2 regions of the Mesorhizobium sp. WSM4816 genome follow, and region 2 is predicted to be linked to the other one. Evidence: riboswitches for the same ligand, from Rfam matches in the RefSeq annotation. Region 2 holds a riboswitch; the other holds the start of a gene.
What was found. A riboswitch is a leader RNA that binds a small molecule or an ion and turns the genes downstream of it on or off. The one in region 2 is predicted to bind S-adenosylmethionine.

Region 1: linked by a shared signal. The riboswitch ahead of AC0L3H_RS06960 (O-succinylhomoserine sulfhydrylase) and the one ahead of metX (homoserine O-acetyltransferase MetX) in region 2 are both predicted to bind S-adenosylmethionine.

The regions. Positions count from the first base shown of each region.
Region 1 is NZ_JBVVQR010000004.1:155,012-170,117, forward strand. Features, by position in the region: gene araD1 (AraD1 family protein) at 1-313, shown strand, start outside; gene AC0L3H_RS06950 (ABC transporter substrate-binding protein) at 636-1,409, opposite strand; gene AC0L3H_RS06955 (2'-deoxycytidine 5'-triphosphate deaminase) at 1,503-2,597, opposite strand; SAM riboswitch at 2,722-2,799, shown strand; gene AC0L3H_RS06960 (O-succinylhomoserine sulfhydrylase) at 2,873-4,063, shown strand; gene AC0L3H_RS06965 (ceramide glucosyltransferase) at 4,110-5,264, opposite strand; gene apaG (Co2+/Mg2+ efflux protein ApaG) at 5,522-5,914, shown strand; gene AC0L3H_RS06975 (Hsp33 family molecular chaperone) at 5,995-7,005, opposite strand; gene argF (ornithine carbamoyltransferase) at 7,168-8,079, opposite strand; gene AC0L3H_RS06985 (aspartate aminotransferase family protein) at 8,096-9,295, opposite strand; gene AC0L3H_RS06990 (GcrA family cell cycle regulator) at 9,651-10,169, shown strand; gene AC0L3H_RS06995 (magnesium and cobalt transport protein CorA) at 10,314-11,321, opposite strand; gene phoU (phosphate signaling complex protein PhoU) at 11,413-12,138, opposite strand; gene AC0L3H_RS07005 (sensor histidine kinase) at 12,341-13,612, opposite strand; gene ppk2 (polyphosphate kinase 2) at 13,806-14,714, shown strand; gene AC0L3H_RS07015 (enoyl-CoA hydratase-related protein) at 14,785-15,106, opposite strand, start outside.
Region 2 is NZ_JBVVQR010000006.1:78,977-94,082, reverse strand. Features, by position in the region: gene AC0L3H_RS09830 (queuosine precursor transporter) at 1-517, opposite strand, end outside; gene rpmB (50S ribosomal protein L28) at 655-951, opposite strand; gene AC0L3H_RS09820 (DUF3108 domain-containing protein) at 1,206-1,994, shown strand; gene yddG (aromatic amino acid exporter YddG) at 2,023-2,910, shown strand; partial or broken gene AC0L3H_RS09810 (lysoplasmalogenase family protein) at 2,910-3,577, shown strand; gene AC0L3H_RS09805 (cupin domain-containing protein) at 3,717-4,145, opposite strand; gene gloB (hydroxyacylglutathione hydrolase) at 4,185-4,952, opposite strand; gene AC0L3H_RS09795 (hypothetical protein) at 5,004-5,252, opposite strand; gene AC0L3H_RS09790 (class I SAM-dependent methyltransferase) at 5,272-6,048, shown strand; gene AC0L3H_RS09785 (ABC transporter ATP-binding protein/permease) at 6,164-7,990, shown strand; gene AC0L3H_RS09780 (DUF1194 domain-containing protein) at 8,149-8,955, shown strand; gene metW (methionine biosynthesis protein MetW) at 9,026-9,640, opposite strand; gene metX (homoserine O-acetyltransferase MetX) at 9,699-10,868, opposite strand; SAM riboswitch at 10,989-11,066, opposite strand; gene hisC (histidinol-phosphate transaminase) at 11,239-12,348, shown strand; gene AC0L3H_RS09760 (prephenate/arogenate dehydrogenase family protein) at 12,355-13,290, shown strand; gene AC0L3H_RS09755 (sugar kinase) at 13,382-14,305, opposite strand; gene AC0L3H_RS09750 (DUF2125 domain-containing protein) at 14,359-15,106, opposite strand, start outside.

The DNA.
Region 1 (15,106 bases), on a different contig from region 2:
GTCCGACGTCAGGGGTTCCTCCCGCATCCTCCGCGACGGCCAGCTGCTGTGGGAAAAACCGTTCCTGTCGGGCGAGGCGAACATGTCGCACACCATCGCCAATCTCGAACATCACCACTTCAAGTATTCGGCCTTCCGCCAGCCGGGCGACGTGCATGTGCACATGTTCGGCACCGCGACACTGTCCTTCGCCGACGGCGTCAGGACCGAGGCCGGCGACGTCTTCGAGATCGAGGCCAAGGATTTCGGCCTGCCGCTGCGCAACCCGCTTGAAATCGAGCAGCCGGTGAAGGTGGCGGTGAAGGCGCTTTAGGCGCCAACCTTCTCCTTCTCCCCTTGTGGGAGAAGGTGGATCGGCGCGCAGTGCCGAGACGGATGAGACACATCGCCCGGCGCCGGGCGCCATCGTAGATGAAAGGTGCGCGGGCCGCTTTCTCTGGTATATCGGTTTTAAAATCGAGCCCTGGCCCAAGTCGCTATCCGATTGAAATGAAACAGAGTTTGAAGTTACTTTCATGGCAGGGGTGCTGGAAGGAATGAGACGTTGGTGTCCCCGGAACACCCTCATCCGACCGAGCTTCGCTCGGCCACCTTCTCCCACAAGGGGAGAAGGAAGAACGCGCAGCTTCGACCTCTCAATAAATATCGAAGTCGAAATATTTGGCCTGGATCTTCTTGTAGGTGCCGTCTGCGACGATCGCGTCGATCGCGGCGTTGAGCTTTTCGCGCAGCGCATTGTCTTCCTGGCGCACGGCGATACCGGCTTCGGTCTCCGTGCCCTTGACGTCGCCGACCATCTTGCAGCAGTCGTCGCTCGACTTCTTCATCCAGTCCATCAGCACGAATTTGTCTGAAAGGACGGCATCGAGACGGCCGTTCATCAGGTCGGCGACCGCCTCCTCCTGGGTTGGATAGAGCTTCGCCTCGGCGCCGGCCTTGCCATAGACATCCTGGGCATAGTCGGCCTGGGTGGTCGAAGCCTGGGCGCCGACCGTCTTGCCGGCGAGTGCCGCCGGTTCGGTCGAGGCAATATCGCTGTCCTTCAAGGCCACCAGCGAAAGCGGCGTCGTATAGTATTTATTGGTGAAGGAGACCTGCTTCTTGCGCTCCTCGGTAATGCTCATGGACGCGATGATGGCGTCGAATTTTTTGGCCTGGAGCGCCGGGATCATGCCGTCCCAGTCCTGCGTGACAAGTTCGCATTCGACCTTCATCTGAGCGCAAAGCGCATTGGTGATGTCGATGTCGAAGCCGACGAGCTTGCCATCCGCGGTGATGGTGTTGAACGGCGGATAGGCGCCTTCAGTGGCGATCTTCAACTTTTCCTGTGCTTGCGCCGACAGCGACCCGACTGACATCGCCAGCATGACGGCTGTTGCTGCCGATGCGATCCATCTTGAAATCTGCATTTTTTGTTCCCCTTGTTCCAACCGTATTGACGGCTAAGACAGCCAAGCACGACCCGTAAGGTCAGGCAAGCATGGTCTGATCATAGCGGGCGATCAGCGCGCGGCGCGAAAATGCTTGGACAGTTTCAGGCCCTGCGCCTGATAGTTCGAGCCGAGATCTGTGCCGTAGAGCGCCTGCGGCCGCTTCAGCATGTGCTCGTAGACCAGCCGTCCGACGATCTGGCCGTGGTCGAGGATGAACGGCACTTCGTGGCTGCGCACTTCGAGCACGGCCCGGCTGCCGGTGCCGCCCGAGGCCGAATGGCCGAAACCCGGATCGAAGAAACCGGCATAGTGGACGCGGAATTCGCCGACCAGCGGATCGAAGGGCGTCATCTCGGCGGCATAGAGCGGCGGCACATGCACCGCTTCCTGGCTGACGAGGATATAAAATTCGTCCGGATCGAGCACCAGTTCGCCGGCGCCGCTCTTGTAGAGCGGGTCCCAGAAATCGACGACATCCTGCGCGGCGCGCTTGTCGACATCGACCAGGCCGGTGTGGTGCTTGCCGCGGTAGCCGACCAGCCCGTCCTTGTCGCCATCGAGGTCGATCGACAGTGCGATGCCGCCGCCGGAAATGTTCGGCGGCTCGGTGGCGACGAGCGTCTCGGCACGGTGCAATTCGTGCAGCTCGCTTTCCGACAAAAGCGCATTGCCGGTGCGGAACCGTATCTGCGACAGCCGCGAGCCGGCGCGGACGATGATCGGAAAGGTGCGCGGGCTGACTTCGAGATAGAGCGGGCCGTTGTAGCCGGCAGCGATCTTGTCGAACTCGTGGCCGCGATCGGTCATCACCCGGGTGAAGATGTCGAGCCGCCCGGTCGAGCTTTTTGGGTTGGCCGAGGCGGAAATGTTTGCCGGAAGCGCCAGGCTCTCGAGCAGCGGCACGATATAGACGCAGCCCGTCTCCAGCACCGCACCATCGGTGAGATTGATTTCGTGCAGCTTCAGGCGGTCGAGTTTTTCAGCAACCCTGTGGTTGGGGCCGGGCAGGAAGGAGGCGCGCACCCGCCAGGCCTTGTCGCCAAGCCTGAGGTCCAGGCTGGCCGGCTGGACCTGGTCGGCGTCGAGCGCGCGCGGCGACTTCAGCGCGCCCGACTGGTACAGCGCGGAAATATCCTGATCCGGAAGAATGCCTGTCTGCCGCAAAGCTGGCTCCGCTCGAAGGCCGGGCGTGGTCTCGTCTTGTCGCAGGTTCTTGCCGTGGAACCCGCTGGTACAAACCTCTTAATCATGCCGGCAATTGACGCAAGCGCGGTGCAGGTCTAAAGGATCGTTATCCCGTGGTGATTTGGCCGGTCGGCTTGCAGCCACGTTAAACAAGTCGCTAAAGGACCGTCGGGCCGAAAGGCCGTACGACCGGTTGCGACTTTCGCGGCCGGTTTTTTTGTGTTTGGACCATTTTTTGTGTTTGGAACAAGGTGATGACGAGCAAAACGCGCAACTGGAAGCCTCAGACCGCCCTCGTGCATGCAGGAACGCTGCGTTCCGGCTTCGGCGAAACCTCCGAGGCGATGTATCTCACGCAAGGCTATGTCTACGACACGGCGCAGGCGGCGGAAGCCCGCTTCAAGGGCGAGGAACCGGGCTTCATCTATTCGCGCTATGCCAATCCGACGGTCGACATGTTCGAGAAGCGCATGTGTGCGCTGGAAGGTGCCGAAGATGCCCGCGCCACCGCATCCGGCATGGCGGCGGTGACGGCGGCGTTGCTGTGCAGTGCCCGGGCCGGCGACCACATCGTGGCGGCGCGCGCGCTGTTCGGCTCCTGTCGCTGGGTGGTCGAGACGCTGGCGCCGAAATACGGCATCGAGGCGACGCTGGTCGACGGCACCGACATCGCCAATTGGGAAAAGGCGGTCAGGCCCAACACCAAGTTGTTCTTCCTTGAAAGCCCGACCAATCCAACGCTGGAGGTCGTCGACATCGCAGCTGTGGCCTCGCTTGCCGATTCGATCGGCGCGCGGCTGATCGTCGACAACGTTTTTGCCACGCCCTTGCAGCAGAAGCCGTTGCAACTCGGCGCCCATATCGTCGTGTATTCGGCGACCAAGCACATCGACGGTCAGGGGCGCTGCCTCGGCGGCATCATCCTGTCGGACAAGAAGTGGATCGACGAGAATTTGCACGACTACTTCCGCCACACCGGTCCCAGCCTCTCGCCCTTCAATGCCTGGACGCTGCTGAAGGGCTTGGAGACGCTGCCGCTGCGCGTGCGCCAGCAGACGGAAAGTGCCGGCCGGATCGCGGACTTCCTCGCCGAGCGATCGGAAATTGTCCGCGTCATCTATCCCGGCCGCGCCGATCACCCGCAGGCGGCGATCGTCAAGAAGCAGATGTCGGGCGGCTCGACGCTGATCTGCCTCGACGTCAAGGGAGGCAAGCAGGCGGCCTTCGCCTTCCAGAACGCGCTCGATGTCGTGCTGATCTCCAACAATCTCGGTGACGCCAAGAGCCTGATCACCCATCCGGCGACGACGACACACAAGAATCTGAGCGACGAGGCGCGGGCCGAACTTGGCATCGGGCCAGGCACGCTCAGGCTGTCCGTCGGACTGGAGGACACTGACGACCTGCTCGAAGACATCGAGCAGGCCTTGAAAGCCGCCAGGTAGGGATACGCGCCGAACTGCTGCGCTCTGATCTGCAAAGCAGGCGGGGTCAGGCGCCCGACGGCGTCTCTTCCAATTCCGCAACGGCGCTGGTTTGGATGGTCATCGTGTTGCCGCGCCAGTCGACGGCACCGCTGAGCCAGCCGCGCACCCAGATGGCGGGAAGCATCACGTCCCGCGCAACCATCGCCGGCATCATGCGCAGCGACAGGTGCCAGCCCTTGGCCGAGGCGAGAGCGCATTCCGGCAGATAGGCGACTATCAGCACGGCGATGGCGGTAGCCGGCAGGCTGAAACCGGCGCCTGCTGCCGCAACCAGCGCAAGCACCAGCGGCGGCGCCGCTCCGATCAGGATCTCGGGCGCGAAAAACAGTGGGAAGGTGACGCGACGGAGGCGTGCCCAGCGGGCCTGGCGCGACCAGATTTCGCCAAATGTGCGCAAGCCGAGCGGCTGTTCGAAGGGCGCGGCAACGAGATTGACGCGCAGTCCGAGCCCGTTGACCAGCTTGGTCGCGGCGGCATCCTCGGCAATCTCGGCGGCAAGCGCACGGATGCCGCCATTGGCGTCGAGCAATGGCTTGTTCCACAGCATGCTCTTGCCCTGGGCGAAACCGAGGCCGAGCGCCTCGCCGGTATATTGCCAGCGCGCCTGCAGCGTGTTGAGGAAAGCGCATTCGACCTCCGCCCAGAACCCGTCCGGCCGCGAGGCGATCGGCGTCGAGCAGACGAGGCCGGTGTCCTGCCGCCATGCCGTCATCAGATGCTGGACATAGTCCCTCGGCATCAGGACGTTGGAATCGGCAAGGATGACCCAGTGGTGGCGCGCGGCCTCCCAGGCCTTCACGCAATTGTTGAGTTTCGGATTGCCGCTGATGCGGTCGTCGCCGACCAGCAGCCGGGCCGGCACGGCCGGAAAGCGGGCTATCGCATCGGTGATCGGCCCGACCACCGGGTCGTCGGCATGGGCGACGCAGAAAATGAGCTCATAGTGCGGCCAATCGAGCGAGAAGGCGCGCTCGAGCGTCTCCTCGGTAAACGGCTCGACGCCGCGCGACGGCACGACGATCGACACCGGCGGCGCCTCGACGGCTGGCGGCGTGATCCTGCCAGGCCGCTTCAGCTTCAACGAAGCGAGCAGGATGCTGGCGAGATTGACAACAAGCAGAGCTATGGAAAGCAAGGCGGCTGTGACTGTCAATTCCATCAATATCTGGTCGCTCCAGAAAAAACCGGCCGCATGAAGCCGTTTTCAACAGTTCGACAGAATGCTGAGTCGCCCGGCCCTGCACACCATCCCCGGCCCTGCACACCATCATTGTCACGTGTCACTTAAATGACATTGTTGTTCGGCACCTGCGCTTAACAAATTCGGGCAACGATGGCAGACACCGAGGGGACGCACCCCGTTGACCGAACTGCGGAGAGGGTCGAATGTTCCGTCTGCATAGTGTGGAGTGATTTATGTACAGCGCCGTCACGCGCGACATCGAAGTGCAGGTCAGGCCGTTCTATCTGGAAGATCGCTCCGACCCGCCGGAGAACCGCTATGTCTGGGGCTACCAGGTGACCATCGACAACCAGTCGGATGAATTCGTGCAGCTTCTGTCGCGCTATTGGCAGATCACCGACGGCACCGGCCGGGTCGAAGAGGTGCGCGGCGCCGGCGTTGTCGGCGACCAGCCTGAACTCAATCCCGGCGATAGTTATCAGTATACGTCTGGCTGCCCACTCTCGACGCCATCCGGCATCATGGTCGGCCACTACACGATGCGCAATAAGCGGGGTGAGACGTTCGACGTCGCCATCCCCGCCTTTTCGCTCGACCTGCCGGGCACGCGGCGGACGGTGAACTGAGGCTCACTTGGGCTTCTCGCCCCAGGGCGAGGGGCGAGAAACCAAGCTCTGCGAAGGCACCGAGGCAGCACTGACGCCGGCTATTGAGCCGCAGCAAATTCCGCCGGGTCGAAGTCATATTGCTTCGAGCAGAATTCGCAGGCGACGTGAATGCCGCCATCCTCGGTGCTGTCCCTGATCTCGTCGGCGGAGAAGCCTCCAAGAATGCCGCGGATCTTCTCCCTGGAGCATGAGCACTGGTCGGCTACCGGCACGCCGCCGAAGACGCGCACGCCGTGCTCGTGGAACAGCCGGTAAAGCAACCGCTCGGCGCCGATCGTCGGGTCGATCAGTTCCGTCGGCTCGATGGTGCCAAGCAACGCCAGCAGTTCCTGCCAGGAATTGTCGGCCGGATCATGGATCTCCTCGCGCGGATCGCCGTCGCCACCCGGAAGGTCGGGCACGCGCATGCGCTCCGCCGATTGCGGCAGGAACTGTGCCAGGATGCCACCGGCGCGCCATTGCTCGCGGGCACCGCCGATGCCGGGCGTCAACAGCTTGGCCACCGAAAGCCTGAGATCGGTCGGGATCTGCTCCGACTGCCGGAAATAGGTGCGGGCGGCCTCCTCCAGCGTCTCGCCGTCGAGTTGGACGATGCCCTGATAGCGCTGCGTGTGGGCGCCCTGGTCGATAGTCAGCGCCAGCACACCGCTGCCGAGCAGCGTCCGCTGCGAGGTCTCGCCGGCAGAAATCAGTGCCTCCAGCCGGTCGGCGTCGAAGCGGGCATAGGCGCGCAGCGCATGCGGCGTGGAAAAATCCGCCACCAGCATGTCGACCGGCCCGTCGGTGCGGGTCTGCAGGATAAACTTGCCTTCGAACTTGAGCGAGGTGCCGAGCAGCACCGTCAGCACGCAGGCTTCCGCCAGCAGGCGGGCGACCGGCTCGGGATAGTCATGACGGCTGAGGATCGCGTCGAGCATCGGCCCGAGCTGGACGGTGCGGCCGCGCACGTCGAGCGGGCCGACCTCGAAGGGCACGACATGATCGTCGCCGGCGTAGCCGAATTCGCCGAGTTTGGGTTGATGTTCAGCCAATTGACGGGTTTCCAACATGACAAAGCTCCGGGGCGCGGCGATGCCGCCCTCCGGGGCGCATGCGTCGAAACGCGCTCGATTTGCGTGATGCGCCTGAGATAGGCATCACGCACTCCCGGATCAAGGCGGCCGGGATCAAGGCGGCCCGGATCACGGTGACCAGGATCACAGCAGCCCGGATCAAGCGCCGAGGCACCAGGCCAAAACCGCCTTCTGGGCGTGGAGCCGGTTCTCGGCCTCGTCGAACACCACCGAATGCGGGCCGTCGATGACTTCGTCGGTGACCTCCTCGCCGCGATGCGCCGGCAGGCAGTGCATGAACAACGCGTCGGGCTTTGCCTTCGCCATCAGTGCCGCATTGACCTGATAGGGTGAGAAGACATTGTGGCCGCGAGCACGGTGCTCCTGGCCCATCGACACCCAGCAATCGGTAACGACACAGTCGGCCTCGTGGACGGCCTCCTCGGGCGAGCGGGTGAAGTTCAACTTGCCGCCATGCGCCCTCGACCAGTCGACATGCTTCTGCGCCGGCTCGCTGCCTTCCGGCACGGCCACGTTGAGGTTGAAGCGGAACCGCGCCGAGGCCTCCAGCAGCGAATGCAGCACGTTGTTGCCGTCGCCGGTCCAGGCGATGGTCTTGCCGGCGACCGGGCCGCGATGCTCCTCGAAGGTCATGATGTCGGCCATCAGCTGGCAGGGATGGGTGTCGTCGGTCAACCCGTTGATGACGGGGACGGTCGCGTTCTCGGTCAGCTCCAGCAGCCGGTCATGCGACGTGGTGCGGATCATGATCGCATCGACATAGCGCGACAGCACCTTGGCCGTGTCGGCGATGGTTTCGGAGCGGCCGAGCTGCATCTCGGCGCCGGTCAGCATGATGGTCTCGCCGCCGAGCTGGCGCATGCCGACGTCGAAGGACACGCGCGTGCGCGTCGACGGCTTGTCGAAGATCATCGCCAGCACCTTGCCTTCAAGCGGTTTTGTCCACTCGCCAGCCTTGAGCCTTGCCTTTCGCACGACGGCATCGTCCAGCATAAGGCGCAGATCGCCCTCGGAAACGGCGGAAAGATCGGTGAAATGGCGAAGGCTCATGTGGGTCTTCCGACTGTTATTTCGCCGCAGCCGCGGCGATGGCGTCCGACAGGCCCCGGGCGCCGGCGCGGATGCGGTCGAGCGCCGCATGGATCTCGGCGTCGGTGACGGTGAGCGGCGGCAGCAGGCGAAGAACGTTGTCGCCGGCCGGAACCGCCAGCAGATGCTGGTCGCGCAACGCCATGTTCACCTTGGTGTTGGGCGCGGCGCATTTCAGGCCAAGCATCAGGCCGCTGCCTCTGATGTCTTCAATGACATCGGGAAATTCGTCGGCGACACCCGCCAGCCCCTGCTTCAGCAGCAACGCCTTGCGCTGCACATCCTCCAGAAAACCGTCTGCCAGTACGACGTCGAGCACGGCGTTGCCGACCGCCATCGCCAGCGGATTGCCGCCGAAAGTCGTGCCGTGCACGCCGGCGGTCATGCCGACAGCGGCCTCGTCGGTGGCGAGGCAGGCGCCCACCGGGAAGCCGCCGCCGATGCCCTTGGCGACCGCCATGATGTCGGGCGTGACGCCAGCCCATTCATGCGCGAACAGTTTTCCGGTGCGGCCGATGCCGCACTGGACCTCGTCGAAGATCAGCAACAGATCATGCTGTTCGCAGAGCTGCCTCAGCCGCTTCAGCGACTGCGTCGGCACCGGGCGGATACCGCCCTCGCCCTGCACCGGCTCGATCAGGATCGCGGCGGTCTCTGATGTGATCGCCTTTTCGGCGGCGTCGATGTCGTCGAAGCCGACCTGGTCGAAACCTTCGACCTTGGGGCCGAAACCTTCCAGGTATTTATACTGGCCGCCGGCGGCGATGGTCGCCAGCGTGCGGCCATGAAAGGCGCCTTCGAAGGTGATAATGCGAAAGCGCTCGGGATGGCCCTTGACGAAATGGTAGCGCCGCGCCGTCTTGATGGCGCATTCCAGCGCCTCGGCGCCGGAATTGGTGAAGAACACCTTGTCGGCGAAGGTGGCGTCGGCCAGCCGCTCGCCCAGACGGCTCTGCCCCGGAATCTCGTACAGGTTGGAGACATGCCAGAGCTTGGCCGCCTGTTCGGTGAGTGCCGAGACCAGATGCGGATGGCTGTGGCCCAGCGAATTCACGGCAACGCCGCCGCCAAAATCGAGATACCGCTCGCCCTTGTCGGTGACCAGCCAAGTGCCTTCCCCATGGTCGAAGGCCAGGGGAGCGCGGGTAAAGGTCTCGAAAAGCGCCGAACCGCTCATTATATGCGTCTCCGGAACCGGAAAATCAAAAAGCCGCCAAAGCGGCGGCCTGTGCGGCTTATCGTGTTTTTCGGCCATGAAGTCAACGAAAACGTCGCGCAAGGACGCGCGGCAAGCTTTCCAGCGAGACGCCGGCTCATCAGCGACCGGGCAAGTTGGGGAAAACCGAAAAAACCGATTCGTGTTGGCCCTCGGACTCTTGTCACCGAGTCAGCGCATAAGGTACTTATAGGTCGAGAAATAACTAGATTTCGTGCGGCGGACCTAATCACCCGATATATGTGGTGTCTGCCCGGCGGAAGCCGGATCGTGGAAGGATTCCGATCGCCGCACATTTTAGCAGGAGCGCGGTCTCATGAATTGGACTGACGAGCGGGTCGAACTTCTTAGAAAATTGTGGTCGGAGGGGCTGAGCGCCAGCCAGATCGCCGCCCAGCTTGGGGGTGTCAGCCGCAATGCCGTCATCGGCAAGGTGCATCGGCTGAAACTGTCGGGCCGCGGACGCGCGACTGCCACGCCGGCACGCCAGAAGAAGAGCGTGCAGGGATCGACCGTGCAGAAATCGGTGTCGCGGGCCGCGAGCACTGCGCGGCATATCACCACGTCGATCGGCGCGACCGCGCTGCAGGCGCAATTCGACGCCGTACCGGTGACGCGTCATTATGTCCGTCCGGTCGAGAACGTAGTCGTGCCGATCTCGCGGCATCTGCAGCTCGTCGAATTGACGGAGCGGACATGCAAATGGCCGAATGGCGATCCGCTTTCGGAGGAGTTCCATTTCTGCGGCAACGACGCGGCCGAAACCGGACCCTATTGCAAGTATCACGCCCGTGTTGCGTTTCAGCCCGCTTCGGAGCGGCGGCGCAGTAGGTAGGGGAGTAAGGGGAGTAAGGCAGTATATATGGGGTGAACTGCAAAAGACTGCGCTCGTGAGGCGCCATCTTTCCTTACTGCCCTACTGCCCTACTGCCCTACTGCCCTACTGCCCTACTGCCCTACTGCCCTACTGCCCTACTCTTCACAGCCAGCCGCTCTTGCGGAAGCGCCAGTAGAGAACCGAGCAGACCAAAATAATCGCTCCCAGAACGACCGGGTAGCCATATTCCATCCTAAGTTCCGGCATGTCGTTGAAGTTCATGCCGTAGATACCTGCGAGCGCCGTCGGCACCGCCAGGATTGCAGCCCATGAGGCGAGCTTCTTGGTGATCGCCGTTTCCTGGCTCTGGCCAACCAGGAGGCTCGCCTCGAAGGCAAATGCGAGCACCTCCCGCAAGCTGTCGATCTTCTCCTGGACGGTGCGGATGTGGTCGGTGACGTCGCGGAACAGCGGGTGCATGGCCGCATGGATCTGCGGCAGGTCGGCGCTGGTCAACCGGCGGCAGACTTCCACCAGCGGCAGCGCGGCGTTGCGCAGGCGCAAGAGATCGCGGCGCAGCATATAGAGCCGCTCTATGTCGGAGCCGGTCATCGGCTTCAGCAGAACCCTGTCCTCGATCGCCTCGACCTCGTCCTCGATCTGCTCGAGCACCGGCATGTAGTTGTCCACGATGAAATCGAGAATGGCATAGAGGACGAAATCCTCGCCTTTGGCTAGCGAATGCGGGCAGCTTTCCCAATGCTGGCGAACGGCGGCATAAGAAGTCGACGGACCGTGCCTGACGCTGACGATGTAGCCGGCGCCGACGAACAGATGCGTCTCGCCGAAGGTGACGCGCCTGTCGATCAGTTGAGCCGTGCGGGCAACGATGAACAACGCATCGCCATATTGCTCGATCTTCGGCCGCTGATGCGGATGCTCGGCGTCCTCGATCGCCAGATCGTGCAGGTGGAATTGCGCCTGGACACGAAGCAACAGGTCGCGGTCCGGCTCCAGCAGGCCGATCCAGACGACATGACCAGGCTTCTTGGCCCATTCGCCGGCTTCCTCGATCGGAATGTCGGCGACACGCCGGCCGGCGGTATAGACGCTGGAAGCGACGATGGCCGATGTCGGCGGGGCCGGCGTCAGGTTCCGAACGGTTTCCATCGCTACCTCCTGGAGGCATGGCCTCGGGTCAGGATCAGGAACGTTCGGTAAAGCTTAGCCTAAATCAGCAAGGGGTTCGAGAGGCAGCCGTTCACTTCGCCGGTAGCGTTGCGGGAAGCACAATCTTGTCTGTCTTGTCACCTTTCGGCCGCTCGGCCGGCATCTGGTCGCCGGTGACGATGTAGTAGATCGTCTCGGCGATATTGGTGGCGTGGTCGCCGATCCGCTCGATGTTCTTGGCGCAGAACAGCAGGTGCGTGCAGGGCGTGATGTTGCGCGGGTCTTCCATCATGTAGGTCAGCAACTCGCGAAACAGCGAGGTGTACACGGCGTCGATCTGATCGTCGCGGTCACGCACGAAGCCGATCTTTTCCACCGAGCGCGACGCATAGACGTCGAGCACTTCCTTGAGCTGCGTCAACGCCAGGTCGGCTAAGGCCTCGATGCCGCGGAACAGGCTGGTCGGCTGGCGCCCTTCTATGACGGCAACCACGCGCTTGGCGACATTCTTGCCGAGGTCGCCGACCCGCTCGAGATCCGCCGAGATGCGAATCGCGCCGACGATCTCGCGCAAATCCGTCGCCATCGGCTGGCGCTTGGCAATGATGATGATCGCCTTGTCGTCGATCTCGCGCTGCCCCTGGTCCAGAACGGCATCGTCGCGGATGACCTTCTGGGCAAGGCCAGGGTCGGCGTTGACCAGAGCGGCAATCGCCTGTTCGACCATGCGTTCGGCATGCCCGCCCATCGCGGCAATGCGCTTCGACAGATATTTCAGCTCCTCGTCATAGGCGCTGACGATGTGCACGGACTGCATGGAGATGCCTTCCCGGGTCTTCTGGTCCGAGTCGTTCCTCGAATCCCCGCTGATACGCTAGCCGGATGACAGAAAAAAGAAAGCGTTAGAGCGACGTGCGTCCACTAGGCCACAGAATAGGCTCTAAAGTCCTGTATCCACGCATCCGGCGGTCCTAAAGTCTTCCGGTACTCGGGCCGGCCCGTTCTTAGATAGTGAGGTGTCAGTGCGCCGGCAAATGCACCGTGAAAGCTGCGCCGTTGCCGACCTCCGACTTGATCGACAGTCTGGCGTTGTGGCGCGTCAGGATATGCTTGACGATGGACAGGCCAAGGCCGGTGCCCTTCTGGGTCCGGCTGTTTTCGACATCGACGCGGTAGAAACGTTCGGTGATGCGCGGGATGTGCTCCTCGGGAATGCCGGGGCCGAAGTCCCGGATGGTGACGTCGATGCCCGGTTCGGGACCGTCATCGCTGTGGGCAATCGTCACCACGACACGTCCACCCGACTGTCCGTATTTGCAGGCGTTTTCCAGCAGATTTTCGAAAACCTGGAAAAGTTCATCGCGATCCCCCGGCACATTGAGTGGTCCTTTCGCGAAATCCCGCTCGATGGCAACGCCGTTTTCCCGGGCAAGCGGACCCAGCGAATCGATGACGCTGTCGAGGGTCTGGCGGAGATCGACCTCGGTTCCCGGCTTCAGATAGGGTTTCATCTCCAGCCGCGACAGCGACAGCAGGTCGTCGATCAGGCGCGCCATGCGGCCGGTCTGGTTGTGCATGATCTGCAGGAACTGCTCGCGCGCCGCCGGGTCGTTGCGGGCCGGGCCGCGCAGCGTCTCGATGAAACCGGAAATCGAGGCGAGCGGAGTTCGCAGCTCATGGCTGGCATTGGCGATGAAGTCGGCCCGCATCCGGTCGATGCGGCGCGCCTCGCTCTGGTCCTTGAAGACCAGCACATAGAGGTCGGTGCCGTGGCCGACCGAAGATGCACTCACGCGATAGGCCCGTTCGACCGGCAGCTTTTCGGTATATTCGACGACGTCCGAAGCGGCGGCGCCCGACAGGATACTGTCCAGCAAGGCCTGCATCTCGGGCGCGCGGAATTTTAGCGACAGCGACATGCCCGGTGCGATGCCGCCGAAGGCGGCGAAGGCGGCGGCGTTGGCATGGACAATTGTCGCGGTGCGATCGAAGATGATCAGCGGATCGGCAACGGCGGCCGCCAGATATTCTCCCGACAGCTGTTGTAGCCCGCCTGCCTCGATCGCCGCGGCATCCTCCGCGGACTGGCGCGCTACGCCGGCAGGCAGCATCGCGGCGGCGAGCAGCAGCACAGCACATGCCAGCAGCACAACATGGAAGGACATGTCTGCGAAACCATAGACCGTCAAGATCGCGACGATGCCGGTCGCTAGCAGCCAGCGGCTGTTCCACAACCGGGTGGCGACGGCTTGCGCCGTGGTTCGCTGTTCTGCGCCGCCCATATCAGCCATTGTCAGCTACTGTCAGCCATTCGCGCGCACTGTGCCTCCGTCCCACCCCGACCGGCAGGTTGGAAACTTCCCGCTGACCGGCGCTATCACTAAATCTGCTGCATCGTTCCTTTCGAAAATCGATTCCGATTTTCGGGCCGATGCAGTAAGGCTCCCAATAGCATGAGTCCGGAAGCTGGAAAGGTTCGTCTCGATGAAAAACCCCAAGGAAGATGCTGCCGCGCCTGTTCCAGGTCCGCAAAAGATCCGGATCAACGGCAAGGAGTTCGAGTTCGACATCGAGGATCCCAAGCTTCCGGACTGGATCGAGGACAACAAGCTGACCGCCGGCGGCTACCCCTACGACAAGAAAATAAAAAGCGACGAGTATGACGAGACGCTCGAGCGGCTGCAGATCGAGTTGGTCAAGGCACAGGCATGGCTGCAATCGACGGGCAAGCGGGTGATGTCGCTGTTCGAAGGACGCGATGCTGCCGGCAAGGGCGGCACAATCTTCGCGCTGCGCCAGTACATGAACCCCAGGACAGCGCGCAACGTGGCGCTGACCAAGCCTAGCCCAACCGAAATCGGGCAATGGTATTTCCAGCGCTATGTCGCGCACTTTCCGACATCCGGCGAGTTCGTCACCTTCGACCGCTCCTGGTACAATCGCGCCGGCGTCGAGCCGGTTATGGGCTTCTGCACGCCGGAGCAGCATCAGAAATTCCTGGACGAGACGCCGTATTTTGAACGGATGATCTGCAACGAGGGCATCCATTTCTTTAAATTCTGGCTGAACATCGGTCGGGAAACACAGCTCGAGCGGTTTCACGATCGCCGCTGGAGTCCTTTGAAGAACTGGAAATTCTCGCCGATCGATATTGCCGGCATCGCCAAATGGGACGATTACACCAAGGCGCGCGATCTTATGTTCGAACGCACGCATAAGGAATTCGCGCCCTGGATCATCATACAGGCCAACGACAAGCGGCGCGCGCGACTTGCCATCATCCGGCGCATCCTGTTGTCGCTTCCCTATGACGGCCGCGATCTCGACGCCATCGGCAAGGAAGACAAGAAGATCATCGGGGAAGGGCCGTCGTTCCTGGGAAGACAGGCCTGAAGCGCTGCCGCGCGCCCCAAGGACGCGCGGCACGATTCCGGATATTCCTGTCATTCTGCCGAATGACGTCTCATGCCGCCAGCCGGGCAATCCGCTGCAGCCGCCGCAGTGTGGTATCGTCCTGCAAAGCCTGCTGAAACAGCGAAATCTCCTGGTCGATGCGATCGCAGAGTGCGCCTGTGTCGCCCTTGAGCAGGTCGCGCGTCTGCAGCAGTGCGGCGACCGGCTTCTTGGCGAGTTGCCTGGCTCTGCCAAGTGCGGCTTCCTCGACGTCGCCCACCACGATCTCCGTGACCAGGCCAAGCATCCTGGCGTCTGCGGCACTGAGCGTGTCGCCCAGGCAGAAGAAGCGGAAAGCGCCGGCATAACCGAGTTTTTGCGGCGCCAGGATG
Region 2 (15,106 bases):
CAAAGCCATCGTTCGGGCCAGCGAAGGCGAAAGCCGCCGAAAAGGCGATCGTGAAGAACACCGCGGTGTCGAACACCGAGCCGACCAGCGTGCCGACGATCGGCGCCCGCCACCAGCTCTGCCGGCGCAACCGGTTGAACACGGTCACGTCGAGCAGCTGCGCGATCAGGAACGCGGTGCCGGAAGCCGCTGCAATGCGCACCAGCCGGTCGGCAGCCGTTTCGAATTCGATCAGGCCGTAGCGGAACAGCAAGGGCGGGATGACGACCGAGCAGATCACTGCCGCCGTGAAGCCGACAAACACGATCCGGCGCGCCACAGCCGGGCCGTAGCGGCGATTGGCAAGGTCGGTGACCAGGAAGGAGAACGGGTAGGTGAAGGCGCCCCAGGTCAGAATGTCGGCCAGCGACAGGCCGCCAATTGCACCCTGCAGCGGGAACTGCACGAGGACGTTCGACGCCACCACGACAAGCGCCATGGCCGCAACGAAGGGCAGGTATCGGGAGAAAAAGCTCATTTTTTTATCCTGGGTAATGGAACCAGCGAGGTGTCATGCCGAGTTCGGACGACACTTCATTGCTGTTTGGCCATCGGATTTCTCCGAAAACCGCTTCGCACTTTTCGGTCCGATGCCGAAGGCGGTTGCCTGAAAAATCAAGCGGCCGGCTGTTCGGCGAGCTTCTTGGCGATCTGCTTCTTCAGCAGCCGCGCGCGCTGCGACAGCTCCTTGGCGTCGGCCTTGGCCAGGAACGCATCAAGGCCGCCGCGATGCTCGACCGAACGCAGCGCGTTGGCCGAAATGCGCAGGCGCACATTCTGGTTCAAGGCTTCCGAGATCAGCGTCACATTGACGAGATTGGGCAGGAAGCGACGCTTGCTCTTGTTGTTGGCGTGGCTCACATTGTTGCCGGACATGACTGCCTTGGCAGTGAGTTCGCAGGTGCGGGACATGGTTCTAAACCTTCAGTTCTCGGTCTGGCCAAACATTCAACCCGCGCCGGGTGGCGCGCGGTTTCGGTCAGGCGGCCTTATGGAAAAAGTTGGCGTTCCATAGTTGCATTTCGGCGATGCGTCAAGCTCCGGCTTGCGCCCGGGTGTGACGACGTCTTTCACATAAAGGCCGAAATTCAGTCTATAAGCGGTCGCACAAGGAGATGCCAGGCTGGAGTTGCGCGCTTCTGCTGAAATCGAGGATCGATCCCGCCATGCTTCGTTCGTCTCATGCTCTCCTTGCATCGCTCGCCGTGGCGCTGCCGACGGCAATTTCTGCCGCCACGCAACAATCCTTCAAGGGCGAGTATACGGTTTCGGTCCACGGCTTCTCGGTGGCCAAGGCAAGCTTTTCCAGCAGTTACGAAGGCGATACCTATTCGATCGAAGGCAGCGTCTCCAGCGCCGGCCTCGCCACAATATTCGACGACACGCGTGGCACGGTCTCGTCGAAGGGCAAGATTTTGGGCAAGCAATTGCAGCCGCAGGCGTTCCGCGCCGACTACAAATCGGGCGACAAGGCATCGATGATCGATATACAGTTCGCCAACGGCACTGTTACCGCGACCAAGGTCGTGCCTGCGCCGAAGAAGCGCAATTCCAAGAAATGGATACCGCTGGCCGCCAGCCATCTCGCCTCGGTGCTCGATCCGATGGCCGCCACCGTCATCCATGCCGATAGTCTCGACAAGGTCTGCGGGCGCACGGTGAAGCTCTATGACGGCGAGATGCGCGCCGATCTGACGCTGACCTACGAGTCGAAAGGCTCGACCTCGGTGCGCGGCTACGAGGGCGATACCGTCACTTGCCGGCTGGATTTTGAGCCGGTGGCGGGTTATCGCAAGAACCGCAAATCCCTGGATTACCTGAGAAAGCGCAGCCGCATCATGGTGACGTTTGCACCGGTCGGCCAAACCGGCGTATATGCGCCGATCCACGCCACGGTCGGCACGAAAATCGGCACCCTTACCGTCAGCGCGGAGCGGTTCGAAGCGACAGATTAGGCGCGATCGCGCGCCGCCGGAGACGGACATGGGGCGCGCAACACTGATCGGCTTCTCGGCGGTCGCCATGTGGGCGCTGCTGGCGCTGCTTACGGACGCTTCCGGCAAGGTGCCGCCATTCCTGCTCTCGGCGATCACCTTCACGATCGGCACTGGCGTCGGGCTCGTCGCGCGGCTGTTCATGCCGGCCACCGCCGGGAGCGGGAAAATACCGCCGCAAGTGTGGCTGATCGGCATTGCCGGCCTGTTCGGCTATCACTTCTTCTATTTCACTGCGCTGCGCAACGCACCGGCGGTGGAGGCGAGCCTCATCGCCTATCTGTGGCCGCTGCTGATCGTGCTCGGATCGGCGCTGATGCCGGGCGAGCGCCTGGCCTGGAACCATGTCGTCGGCGCACTGCTCGGCCTTGCCGGCACTTTCCTGATCGTCACCAAGGCCGGCGGGATTGCCTTCGACGCGCGCTATGCCTTCGGCTATGCGATGGCCGGCGTCTGCGCCGTGCTGTGGTCGTCCTATTCGCTGTTGTCGCGCCGCTTTCCGTCGGTGCCGACCAGCATCGTCACCTGGTTCTGTGCGGCCACGGCAGCGCTTTCGCTTGTCTGCCATCTGATGCTGGAAGAAACGGTGCTGCCTGTCGGCGCCGGCCAGTGGCTGGCCGTGCTCGGCCTCGGCCTGATGCCGGTGGGCGCGGCCTTCTACGCCTGGGATATCGGCGTCAAGCGCGGCAACATCCAGGTGCTGGGCGCGGCAAGCTATGCCGCGCCGCTGCTGTCGACGCTGGTGCTGATATCAGCCGGTTTCGCCGAACCGTCCCTGCGCATCCTCGCCGCCTGCGTGCTGATCACCGGCGGCGCAGCGCTTGCGGCGAAATCGCTGTTCTTGCGCAAGAGGGCTGCGAGCGAGGCAGGGGCGTGATGCCGTTTCCCGGCGGCATCGACGCCGACGCCAATGCGACGCTGCTGTTTTCGCTGGCCGCCGCGGTGATCTACGCCTTCACCATCGACATGCCACAGACGCTTGCGCGTTCCGCGGTCAAGACGCTGGCCGTGGCAATGCTCGCCGTGCTGGCATCGCTGCAGGGCGGTCCGGGGTTGCTCATCGCTGCGCTGGCGCTCAGCGCCATCGGCGATGCATTGCTGTCGCGCGACGGTGAAAAGGCTTTTGTCGGCGGGCTGGCCAGTTTTCTCGTGGCGCATGGGTTTTACATCGCGCTGTTCCTGCGCTCCGGCGAGCCGGTCGGGCTGCTCTCGGCCGAGCCGTGGCGCGCGGCGATTGCCGTGGCAATGGCCGTGTTGGCGCTCGCCATGCTTTTGCGCTCTGGCGCCGTGTCGGCCCCGCCCTGCGCCTTCCCATCAGCGTCTATATCGCGACAATTTTTGCCATGGGCATTTCGGCGCTGACCCTGAGCAATTTCTGGGTCGTCGGCGGCGCCGTGCTGTTCATGGCGTCCGACGCGCTGCTCGCCTCGGAAAAGTTCCTGCTGAGCGCCATCTCGCCGCACCGCGACTGGACGCGCCGCGCGGTCTGGGTGCTGTATTATGCCGCCCAGCTGGGGATCACGATGGGTTTCCTGCTGGGTTAGGTATGTCGATATTCAGGTGATGCCGGCCTGCAAACGGCGGTTTCCTGCGCTTCCGGTACTCACGTACCCAAACGTACGCTCCGTTCCGGTTCTCGGAATCCACCATTTTCGGCTCGGCCTGACCTGAATCTCGATATACCTAAGGCGTTCCCGGTTGCCAGCCCGGTTCGGCCAGCTCGAAGGCGGCGAAATCGAAGCCCGGCGCCACGGTGCAGCCGGCTAGCGTCCACTCGCCCAGGCTACGCGCCGACTGCCACCAGCCTGCCGGCACAACGATCTGCGGCCGCTCGCCCGCCGCCAATGCCGTGCCGAGCACCTGCTCGATCACCGGCCCGTTTTCCCGATGCATCGACAGTGCCAGCGGGGCGCCGGCATAGAAATGCCAGACCTCGGCGGCGTCCTTGACGCGGTGCCAGGCCGACACTTGCTCCTGCTCCAAAAGGAAATAGATCGCGGTCGAATGGCCGCGAGCGCCTTCCGCGCCATCGCGAAAGGTCTCGGCATACCAGCCGCCTTCCGGATGCGGTTTCAGGCCGAGCGCCGCGATGATTTCGGCGGAACTGGTCATTTTCCTCAGCCCTTCATGGATGCCAGACCATCAACGTGCTCAGAAATTATCCTTGCGCTTGCGTATTTCGGCGAACACTTCGGCGTCGGAGGCGTTCTCCATGCCGAGATGCTTGCGGATTGCCGGATCGTGCCAGCGCAGGAACGGATTGGTCGACAGTTCCTCACCGATCGTGGTCGGCAGCGTCGGCTTGCCGTCGGCGCGCAGCGCTTCGATTTTCGCGGCGCGCTCCTTCAATGCCGAATTGGTCGGGTCGACGGTCAGCGCGAAGCGGGCGTTGGAAAGCGTGTATTCATGGCCGCAATAGACGACCGTCTCGGCCGGAAGCGCCGCGAGCTTCTTCAACGAATCGTACATCACCGGCGGCTTGCATTCGAACAGCCGGCCGCAGCCGAGTGCGAACAGCGTGTCGGCGGTGAACGCCACTTTCGACGCCGGCAGATGATAGGAGACATGGCCCGCCGTGTGGCCGGGCGTGGCGATCACGTCGATCCTCTCCTCGCCGAGGTGGATGACTGAACCCTGCTCGACGGTTTCGTCGATGCCGGGGATTTTTGCCTGTTCCGCTTCCGGTCCGACGATGCGCAGCTTGAAGCGCTCCTTCAGCGCCAGATTGGCCTCGACATGGTCGACATGGTGATGGGTGGTCAGGATCATCGTCGGCGTCCAGCCGGTACGCTCGATCGCGGCCAGGATCGACGCCTCCTCGGGCGCGTCGATGATCGCGGTCTGGCCGCTTTTCGGGTCATGCACCAGCACACCGAAATTGTCGCTGCGGCACATGAATTGTTCGATTTCAACCGGCATCGCATCTCTCCACTGGAGCGGTTCATCGTTTCACGGAAGCGCCGAACCGCTCTAACTCTTTGTTTTGCGCAATTCCGGACGGAAAACCGTTTCACACTTTTCCTGGAATTGCTCTAGAGCGCCGCGCGTCCAGTTGGACGCACAAAGGACGCTTCTGACACTTTTTACCTGCTGCATCGTGTCTTCCGAAATCGAAACCGATTTCTGGCCGATGCAGCAGTCGCCGCAGACATAGGGCGCTTGCCCGCGGATGTCATCGTCTTTGTAGAACTTGGCGCCTTTGTTGAACTTGGACAGCATCGAAGATAGCGTGCCGCGCATGCATTCCGATATCGTCGACCTTCGCTCATTTTATTCGACCACGCTCGGGCGATTGGCCGAACGCTCGATCACCATGGCGTTGTCCTCGATATGGGCTGTCGTGCCCAATGAGCGGCTGGTCGGCCTCGGCTACACCTTGCCGTGGCTGGAGCGGTTCGGCACCGATGCCGAACGTGTCTTTGCCTTCATGCCGGCGACGCAAGGCGCGGTGGTCTGGCCGGCCACCGGGCCGACTGCGACCGCGCTGGTCTTCGATGAGGAATTGCCGTTGGTCGATGCCTCCATCGACCGCATGCTGCTCGTCCATTCACTCGAACATGCCGAGAACCCGCGCGAGACGCTGAACGAAATCTGGCGGGTGCTGTCGCCCGCCGGCCGCGTCGTCATCGTCGTGCCCAACCGGCGCGGTGTCTGGGCCCGTTTCGAGCATACGCCGTTCGGCAGCGGCCGGCCTTTCTCGCGCGGCCAGCTCACCGAATTGCTGCGCGAAGCGAATTTCACGCCCGCGGCCTGGTCCGACGCCCTGTTCTTCCCGCCATCGCGGCGACGCTTCATGATGCGGTTCCACAATGTGCTGGAGCGCGCCGGCCGCAGGTTCTGGCCGATCTTTTCCGGCGTCATCGTCGTCGAGGCGCAGAAGCGGCTCTATCAGGGTGTGCCGGTCGTCCAGCGCGCCTCTCGCCGCGTCTTCGTGCCGGTTTTCTCGCCGCATGGCGCCACAAGGCTCGGCCGGATATCGCCGAGCGGGAAGGCGCCGTCGCCGGGCCGCCGATGACGTTTTCGTGATCGGAATAACGCTTTTTCCCACCTATCTGTCGTGGGCGGGTTTGCTACCCGATTGAGTCGACTTGTTCACCGGTTTCAGCACCGCTTGCGAAGGGTCTTCATCAATGGCCGATCATCCGGATTTCGAGGCCAGCACCAAGCCGATTGCCGCGTCGGTCGAGGCCAGCAGCCTGCGCGACCAGCTGGCGACAATCAGGCTGGCGCTGGCGACGTCGCCGATCCGCAAACAACTGCTCTGGGCCTGCCTCGGCATCGTCGCCGTCATTGTGGCAACCTCGATCGGGCAGGTTCTGCTCAATCGCTGGAACGAGCCCTTTTACGACGCGCTGGCTCGGCGCGACATGCAGGGTTTCCTGCACCAGCTTCTGGTGTTTGCCGCCATCGCCGGCGGGCTTGTGGTGCTCAATGTCGGCCAGACCTGGCTCGACCAGACGATCCGGCTGAAGCTGCGTGAGGCGTTGACCGTCGATCTGATCGGTGAATGGATGCGGCCGGCGCGGGCTTTCCGGCTCGCCAACGCCGGCGCCATCGGCGTCAACCCCGACCAGCGCCTGCAGCAGGATGCCGGGCATCTCTCCGATCTTTCGACAGGTCTCGGCATAGGGCTATTGCAGTCGTTCATTCTGCTTGTTTCGTTCGTCGGCGTCCTGTGGTCGCTGTCTTCCGGCTTCGTCTTCCATGTCGGCGGCTATTCGCTTGCGATTCCGGGCTACATGGTGTGGGCCGCAATCCTCTATGCCGGCACCGCCTCCTGGCTGAGCTGGCTGGTCGGGCGGCCGCTCATCCGCTTCAACAGCGACCGCTATACGCGCGAGGCGGAGCTGCGCTCCTCGGTGGTCCGCGTCAACGAGAATGTCGATGCCATCGCGCTTGCGCACGGCGAGGCCGACGCGCGACGGCGGCTTGAGCTCGACCTCGGCACGGTGCTGGGCGCGATGCGGCGCATCTACAGCGCCCAGATCAATCTTTCCTGGGTGACCGACACCTATGGCTGGATCACTGTCGTCGCGCCGATCCTCGTCGCCGCGCCGGTCTATTTCGCCGGTGACATCAGCTTCGGCGGGCTGATGATGGCTGTCGGCGCCTTCAACCAGGTGCATTCCTCGTTGCGCTGGTTCATCAACAATATCGGCGGCATCGCCGATTGGCGCGCCACGCTGATGCGCGTCGCCGATTTCCGCATCGCGCTTGCTGAAACGGATGTGCTCCACCACAGCGAGAGGCGCATCGAGTTCGGCGAAAATCCGGACGGCAGGCTGACATTCGACAAGCTCGAAATTGCGTCGCGGGATGGATGCACCAAGCTCGCCGAGCCCCATGTCGAGATCCGCGCCGGCGAGCGCGTCATGATCACCGGAGATCCGCGCGCCGGCAAGACGCTGTTCTTCCGCGCCATTGCCGGTCTGTGGCCATGGGGAAGCGGGCGGATCGGCATGCCGGCCGGAGAGGTGCCGGCCTTCGTTCCCCGAAAACCCTATTTCCCGCTCGGCACGCTGCGCGAGGTGCTCGACCACGCCGATGCCGCGGTCAGCGACGCCGAGATCTCGGCGGTGTTTGCCGAGGTCGGTCTCGGGCGGCTGTCATCCTCGCTCGACCGGTCGGCGCGCTGGGAGCGCGAATTGAGCGATGACGAGCAGCGCCTGCTTGCCTTTGCCCGGCTGGTCTTGCGGCAGCCGAAATGGGTGATCATCGATGAGGCTTTGGACACGTTCGACGGCGCGACGCTGCGGCGGGTGCTGTCGATGCTGGAGGCGCGTCTTGCCGACGCCGCGATCCTCAATATCGGCCGTGGCCAGCACAACATTGAATTCTTCCCGCGCTCATTGGCGATCGTGAGAGATTTCGAGCGACCGGCTCTCAAGCCAGTCCGTGTCAGGGCCGGCGCGATCGAACCACCCCCGGCCGTCGCCAAAGCCCGCCAACAGGCATAGCCGGCCGTAAGCTTTATTTTGCCGTGATCACGGCGAAAGATTGCCGGCATCGTTCGGAAGCCTGCGGCGTTGGATTCATGCGACACGCTTTGAGTCTTTGTTTCGATGCTTGTCGTTACCCCAAAACCGCTGCGCGCTTTTGGGCGACCTGCGTCAGCCTGCTTGCCTGCCTAGCCTGCGCTCAGGCAGCACCACTGGCCACGCCCGCCGACACCATTGCCGTGGACGTCGAACTGGTGCTGGCGGTCGACATCTCGCACTCGATGGACGAAAAGGAATTCGCCCTGCAGCGCGCCGGCTATGTCAAGGCGCTGCGCCACCCCGACTTCATCAATGCGGTGCGTTCGGGCGTGAACGGCCGCATTGCGCTGGCCTATTTCGAATGGGCAGGCACCGTCCGCGACGACGCCGTCATTGCCTGGCAGGTCATCGACGATGCCGAGAGCGCCGAGGTATTCGCCGGCAAGATCGAGGCGCGCCCGTTCAGGAGCTTTCGCGGCACCTCGATTTCCAGTGCGCTCGCGTTCGGCGCCAAGCTTTTGGATGGAGCCGCCTTCGACGCGACGCGCAGCGTCATCGACATCTCAGGCGATGGCCCCAACAATATCGGGATGCCCGTCGCCACGACACGCGACGCCGCGATAGCAAAGGGCATCGTCATCAATGGCCTGCCGATCCTGATCAGCCCGTCGCCCAGCTTCAGCCATCTCGACCAATACTATGCCGAGTGCGTCACAGGCGGGCCAGGTTCCTTCGTGCTGCCGGTCTATGCCGCTTCGGAATTCGTGACCGCCATACGCCGCAAGCTGGTCCTCGAGGTCAGCGGTGTTACCGATCCTAATGCCGGTCCCGGGGCCGATCCCGGATCCGTCCCGGTCGATGCGGCAGCAACGGTCGACTGTTTGCAAGGCGAGCGCGGTCGGCGGTTTTTCTCCGATCCGTATTTTCCGGAACTTGATCGCTAGACCTCGACGAATGGCGATCCGTCCCAGATGTCTCCGGACTCCGGCCGGCTGGCCGAAGCGATGGCCGCCGTTACCGCTTCAGCAGGAACACCGCCTGCTGGCCAAAGAAATTCCAGAACCACCATGGCATCGACAGGCCGATTTTCTGGCCATTGGCGTCGAGCGCGGTTGCCTTTTCCACCGTTGCGCCGAGCTCTTCGCAGAGATTGACGAAGTCGCGGATGGTGCAGAAATGGATGTTGGGCGTGTCGTACCAGGAATAGGGCAGGTCCTTGGTCACCGGCATCCGCCCTTCGACGAACAGCGAAAGGCGTACCCGCCAGTGGCCGAAATTGGGGAAGGAGACGATGGCGTGCTTGCCGATCCTGAGCAACTCGTCAAGCACCAGCTTCGGGTTGCGGGTCGCCTGCAAGGTCTGCGACAGGACGACGAAATCAAAACCCTTGTCGGGATAGAATTTGAGGTCCTTGTCGGCGTCGCCCTGGATGACGGACAGGCCGCGTGCCACGCATTCGTTGACGCCGCGCTGCGACAGTTCCATCCCACGGCCGTCGACCTGCTTCGTTGCCTGAAGCAATTCGAGCAGCAGGCCATCACCGGAGCCGACGTCCAGCACCCGCGACTGCGGCGGGATGAGATCGGCGACGACTTCGAGGTCGACGCGCTGGGCGTGGTTGACACTCATGATCGTGCCTTTTGTCTGGCGCATGACCGTGATCCGAAAAGTCTGCGCCTTTTCAGGATCATGCGCTGAGCCCCCTGGCGCGGGCCGCCGACGCGATGAAGCCGTTGATGGCGGCGAACAGCTCCGGCTCGTCGAGCAGGAAGGCGTCGTGGCCGCGATCGGTCTCGATCTCGACGAAGGACACCGAGGCGCCGGCCGCGTTCAGCGCGTGAACGACCGAGCGGCTCTCCTCGGTCGGGAACAGCCAGTCGCTGGTGAAGGAGACCAGGCAGAAACGGGTCTTGGTGCCGGCAAAGGCATCGGCGAGCCGGCCGCCATGGTCGGCGGCGAGGTCGAAATAGTCCATCGCCCGTGTCATGTAGAGATAGGAGTTGGCGTCGAAGCGGTCGACGAAGGTCATGCCCTGATGGCGCAGATAGCTCTCGATCTGGAAGTCGGCGTCGAAACCGAAGGTGAGCGCTTCACGGTCCTGCAGATTGCGGCCAAACTTCCGGTGCAGGGCCGCCTCCGACAGATAGGTGATGTGAGCGGCCATCCGCGCCACAGCCAGTCCCTTTTCCGGGCGCTTGCCTTGTTCGAAATATTTGCCGCCATGCCAGTCGGGATCGGCCATCACCGCTTGCCGGCCGACCTCATGGAAGGCGATGTTCTGCGAGGAATGGCGCGCGCCGGTGGCGATCGGCAGCGCCGAGAAAACGCGCTCCGGATAGCTTGACGCCCATTGCAGCACCTGCATGCCGCCCATCGAGCCGCCGAGCACCGAGAACAGTTTTTCGATGCCGAAATGGTCGACCAGCATCAACTGCGCCCGCACCATGTCGCGGATGGTGATGATCGGCAGGTCGAGCCCGTACGGCTTGCCGGTGGCGGGATTGGTCGAGGCGGGGCCGGTCGAGCCGAGGCAGCCGCCGATGACGTTCGAGCAGATGACGAAGAAGCGGCTGGTATCGATGATCTTGCCGGGGCCGATCAGCACTTCCCACCAGCCCGGCTTGCCGGTCACTGGATTGGTGCTGGCGACATGCTGGTCGCCGGTCAGTGCATGGCAGACGAGGATGGCGTTGGAGCGGGCGTCGTTGAGCGTGCCGTAAGTCTTGTAGGCGATCTGGAACGGTGACAGCAGCGTGCCGGCATCGAGCTTGAGCGGCTTGTCGGCACCGAAACGCAACACCGGGCTCGACGGCTCGTCGGCCTCGTTGTTGGTTCTTTTCGTGCGCAGCGCGACCATCGCATCCTCTTACATCAACCCATCGTGTTTTCCGAAAGTCGATTGCGATTTTCGGGTCGATGCGACTGTCCGGCCGGCTGCGGACAACAAAAAAACCGGCATTGCCTTCGCAAAGCCGGTTACAGGATGCAAACGGCCCTTTAGCGAGTTGTTTAACGTGGCTGCAAGCCGACCGGCCAAATCACCACGGGATTTCGCCTTTCTTTAGGACCGGCGCGCCTCGGCGTCAACGGCCAGTCACGCACCGATCATTGCCGCCTCTCGACATTCCAGGCCACGGCTTGTATTTCCGCGGCGGCTTCCAGTGTGGCGGATCCGAAATTCGCATCGCGTTGGAGCAGCGGAAGCGTTCTCGACGGATTTTTGCAATATGAACCAGGCATCGGATCAGGCACGTCCAACGCCCCGCGCGGGGATCATGGACATCGAAGCCTATGTGCCGGGCAAAAGCACGGCGCCGGCCGGCGTTGCCAAGGTCCATAAATTGTCGTCGAACGAGAATCCGCTCGGCCCCTCGCCGAAGGCGATAGAAGCCGCGCGCGACGTTGCGGCCAAGCTCGACATATATCCCGACGGCACCGCCAGGCGCCTGCGGGAGGCGATCGCCGAGGTGCATGGCCTCAATCCGGCGAACATCGTCTGTTCCAACGGTTCCGACGAGATTCTGGGCCTGCTTGCGCAGACCTATCTCGCACCCGGCGACGAGGCTGTGATCACCGAACACGGCTTCATGGTCTACAAGATCTACATCCAGTCGGCAGGTGCTGTCCCGGTCTCGGTCAAGGAAACCAATGAGCGCGCCGACGTCGACGCGATCCTCGCTGCGGTAACGGCGCGTACCAGGATCATTTTCCTCGCCAATCCCAACAACCCGACCGGCACCTATTTGCCGTTCCAGGAGGTGCGCCGCCTGCATGCCGGCCTGCCTCGAAACGTGCTTCTGGTGCTTGATGCAGCCTATGCCGAATATGTCCGCCGCAACGACTATGAAGCCGGCGTCGAACTCGTGGCTGGCGCGGAAAACGTGGTCATGACCCGCACCTTCTCCAAGCTCGGCCTCGGCGGCGCGCGGATCGGCTGGATGTACGCGCCGATGCATGTCATCGATGCGATCAACCGGGTGCGGGGTCCCTTCAACGTCAACGCGACGGCGATCGAGGCCGGCATTGCCGCGATCCGCGACCGTGCCCATGTCGAGCGAAGCGTGGCGCATAACGAGACCTGGCTGACCTGGGTGAGCCAGGAGTTGACCAGGCTCGGACTGCGGGTGACGCCGAGCGTCGGCAATTTCGTCCTCATCCACTTTCCCGAAGACAAAAAACATTCGGCGGCAGCTGCGGACGATTACCTCTGTGCGCGCGGCTACATATTGCGGCGTGTTTCCGGCTACGGCTTCCCGAATGCGCTGCGCATGAGCATCGGCACCGAAGAGGCCAATCGCGGCGTTGTCGCCGCCCTCGCGACATTTTTGAAAAGCTAGAACACCATGACATCACCGATGTTCGAAAAGATCGCGCTGGTCGGCATCGGCCTGATCGGCTCGTCGCTGGCCCGCGTAATCCATCGCGAAGGCCTTGCCGGTCATGTCGCCATCTCGACGCGCAGCGAAACGACGCTGGCGCGGGCGAAACAACTCGGCCTCGGCTCCTTCTACACGTCGGATGCGAAAGAGGCGGTCGGCGATGCCGACCTGGTCATCGTTTCGGTGCCGGTCGGTTCTTCGGGCGAGGTCGCCGAGGAAATCGCACCGGCGCTGAAGCAGGGCGCGATCCTCACCGATGTCGGCTCGACCAAGGCGTCGGTCATCGCGCAGATGCAGCCGCATGTGCCTGCCGGCGTGCATTTCATTCCCGGCCATCCACTGGCCGGCACTGAAAAATCGGGCCCGGACGCCGGCTTTGCCGAATTGTTCGAAAACCGCTGGTGCATCTTCACGCCGCTACCCGGCACCGATCCCGAGGCGCTGGAAAGGCTCTCGGAATTCTGGCGCCGCTGCGGCTCCAACATCGACACGATGGATCCCCAGCATCACGACATGACATTGGCCATCGTCTCGCACCTGCCGCACATCATCGCCTATAACATCGTCGGCACCGCCGACGACCTGGAGTCGGTGACCAAGTCCGAGGTCATCAAATATTCGGCCTCCGGCTTTCGCGACTTCACGCGCCTTGCCGCGTCCGACCCGACGATGTGGCGGGACGTCTGCCTGCACAACAAGGATGCCATCCTCGAAATGCTGGCGCGGTTCTCGGAGGATCTGGCCTCGCTGCAGCGGGCGATCCGCTGGGGCGACGGCGAAAAGCTGTTCGACCTGTTCACCCGCACCCGCGCCGTGCGCCGCTCGATCATCGAGGCCGGCCAGGACATCGACGTGCCGGACTTTGGCCGGCAGGCAGTCGAGCATCCGGCCAAGGGATAGAGCATCGGACCCGTACCGGTTTTAGGTGAAATCCGATGCTCAAGCAAAAGATAGAGCGGCGGTACCATCCGATTTGAAGGCCGCCTCGCGCTCAATCCGGCCAGTGAGCCGCCATCATCGCCAGTGTCTCGGCCCTGTCCGGCGCGCCCAGCCTGCCGCCGAAGCGCAGGCATTTGAGCGCGGCGGCGGCGCTGGCAAACCGCAATGTCCGTTCGATCGGCATCGCCTCGGCCAGCCCGACGGCAAAGGCGCCGTGAAACACGTCGCCGGCGGCAAGCGTATCCACTGCCTTGATCCTTGGCGCGGCGACGTGGCGCACCGACGCCACCGAGCGGTCGAACCACCAGCTTCCCGCTGCGCCGCCGGTCACCGCTACGAAAGCATCGGTGCGCCTGGCCAGCGCTTCACAGGCCTTTTGCGTGCCTTGCTCCTCGCCGCAGAGGATGAACGCCGCCGGCTCCGACGCGACGATATGCGTGGCGAGCGGAAACAGCCGTTCCAGCACGGCCCGTGGCGCGGTGTCGGCATCGAGTATGGCTGGACGGCCGTTTGCGCGCGCCGCCGTCAGGGCCAGAGCTGCCGCGCCCGGCCAGCGCACGTCGACCAGGACGGCGTCGAATGCGGTGAGATCCTCAGTGGGGGGCGCTTCGGGGTCGGCCTGCGCGAGCTTGTCATAGAACGGAACAATAATGCGCTCGCCATGCGTGTCGACCAGGATGGCCGACAGTGCCGACCGCGCCCCGGCGACGCGCCGGACAAAGCTGCAATCGACGCCTTCGGCCTCAATGCCTGCGACCAGCTGATCGCCGACGAGGTCGTCTCCCGCGCTCGCCCACAGCGATACCTCCGCGCCGAGGCGGCGTGCGGCGCAGGCCGCGCTCGAAGCCATGCCCGAGGCGATCTGGACGCCGTCGGACGCGATGAACTTGCCCTGACGCGCCGGAAGCGTGTCGACGCGAAGGATCGTATCGAGCGTCAGCGCGCCAACACTCAGGAGCTTCACCGGGCGGTTCATCTATCTTCCTGTTTGGCCATGGTCTTTCCGAACTGGAGGTTCGCAATCATCGCCTAATCGACCGGCTTGATGCTGCCCAGCGGGATAAAACCGAGCGAGGCCTTGCCCTTGACGATCTTGAGCGGCATCGACGGTTCGTTGCCAAGCAGCGCCAGCCCGGCAAAGCCGGTTTTGATCTGGCTCTTCTGCTCGGGAATGGCTTTGCCGAGGATTTCCGCCACCGCCTTCGGATCGCTGAGCCTGATCATCAAATCGGCGTCGATCAGCCCGTCGGCATCGACCGAGACCGGCCCGGAAACGGTGACGCGCGCGCTTCCCGACGACAGATCGAGCTTGCCGATATCCACCGCCTGGCCGCGCAGGCTCTCTGTTTGTGTCTTGATCAGCGCCACGCCGTTCTTCAGCGTCACGTCGCCGCTGCCGTCGAGCGGCGGCAGCACGCGGCCATCGATCGCGCCCGGATCGATTTCGAGATCGGTAAAACTCCCGGCATAGTCGATGTCCTGGCCGTTCGGACGCAATTCTCCGGCCGCTGTCCCAGCGCTGAACAGCTCGACCGGGTCTGTGCCATCGGCGGGATCGGTCTGGGCTGACAGAGCCTCTGCCTCCAGTGAAACGCGCCGGGGCAGGGGCCAGGACAGTTTGACGTTCGCTCGCAGATTATCCCAGTCGATCCACAGCGGTGCCATCCCCGGCACGGAGGTCCTGAGCGGCCCCTGCAGGTCGGCGCCAGGGGACAGGATCTGGGTGACGTGCGTGACTCCTTTGAGGCTGCCGAGCGAGGCGGCGACGTTCCTGCTG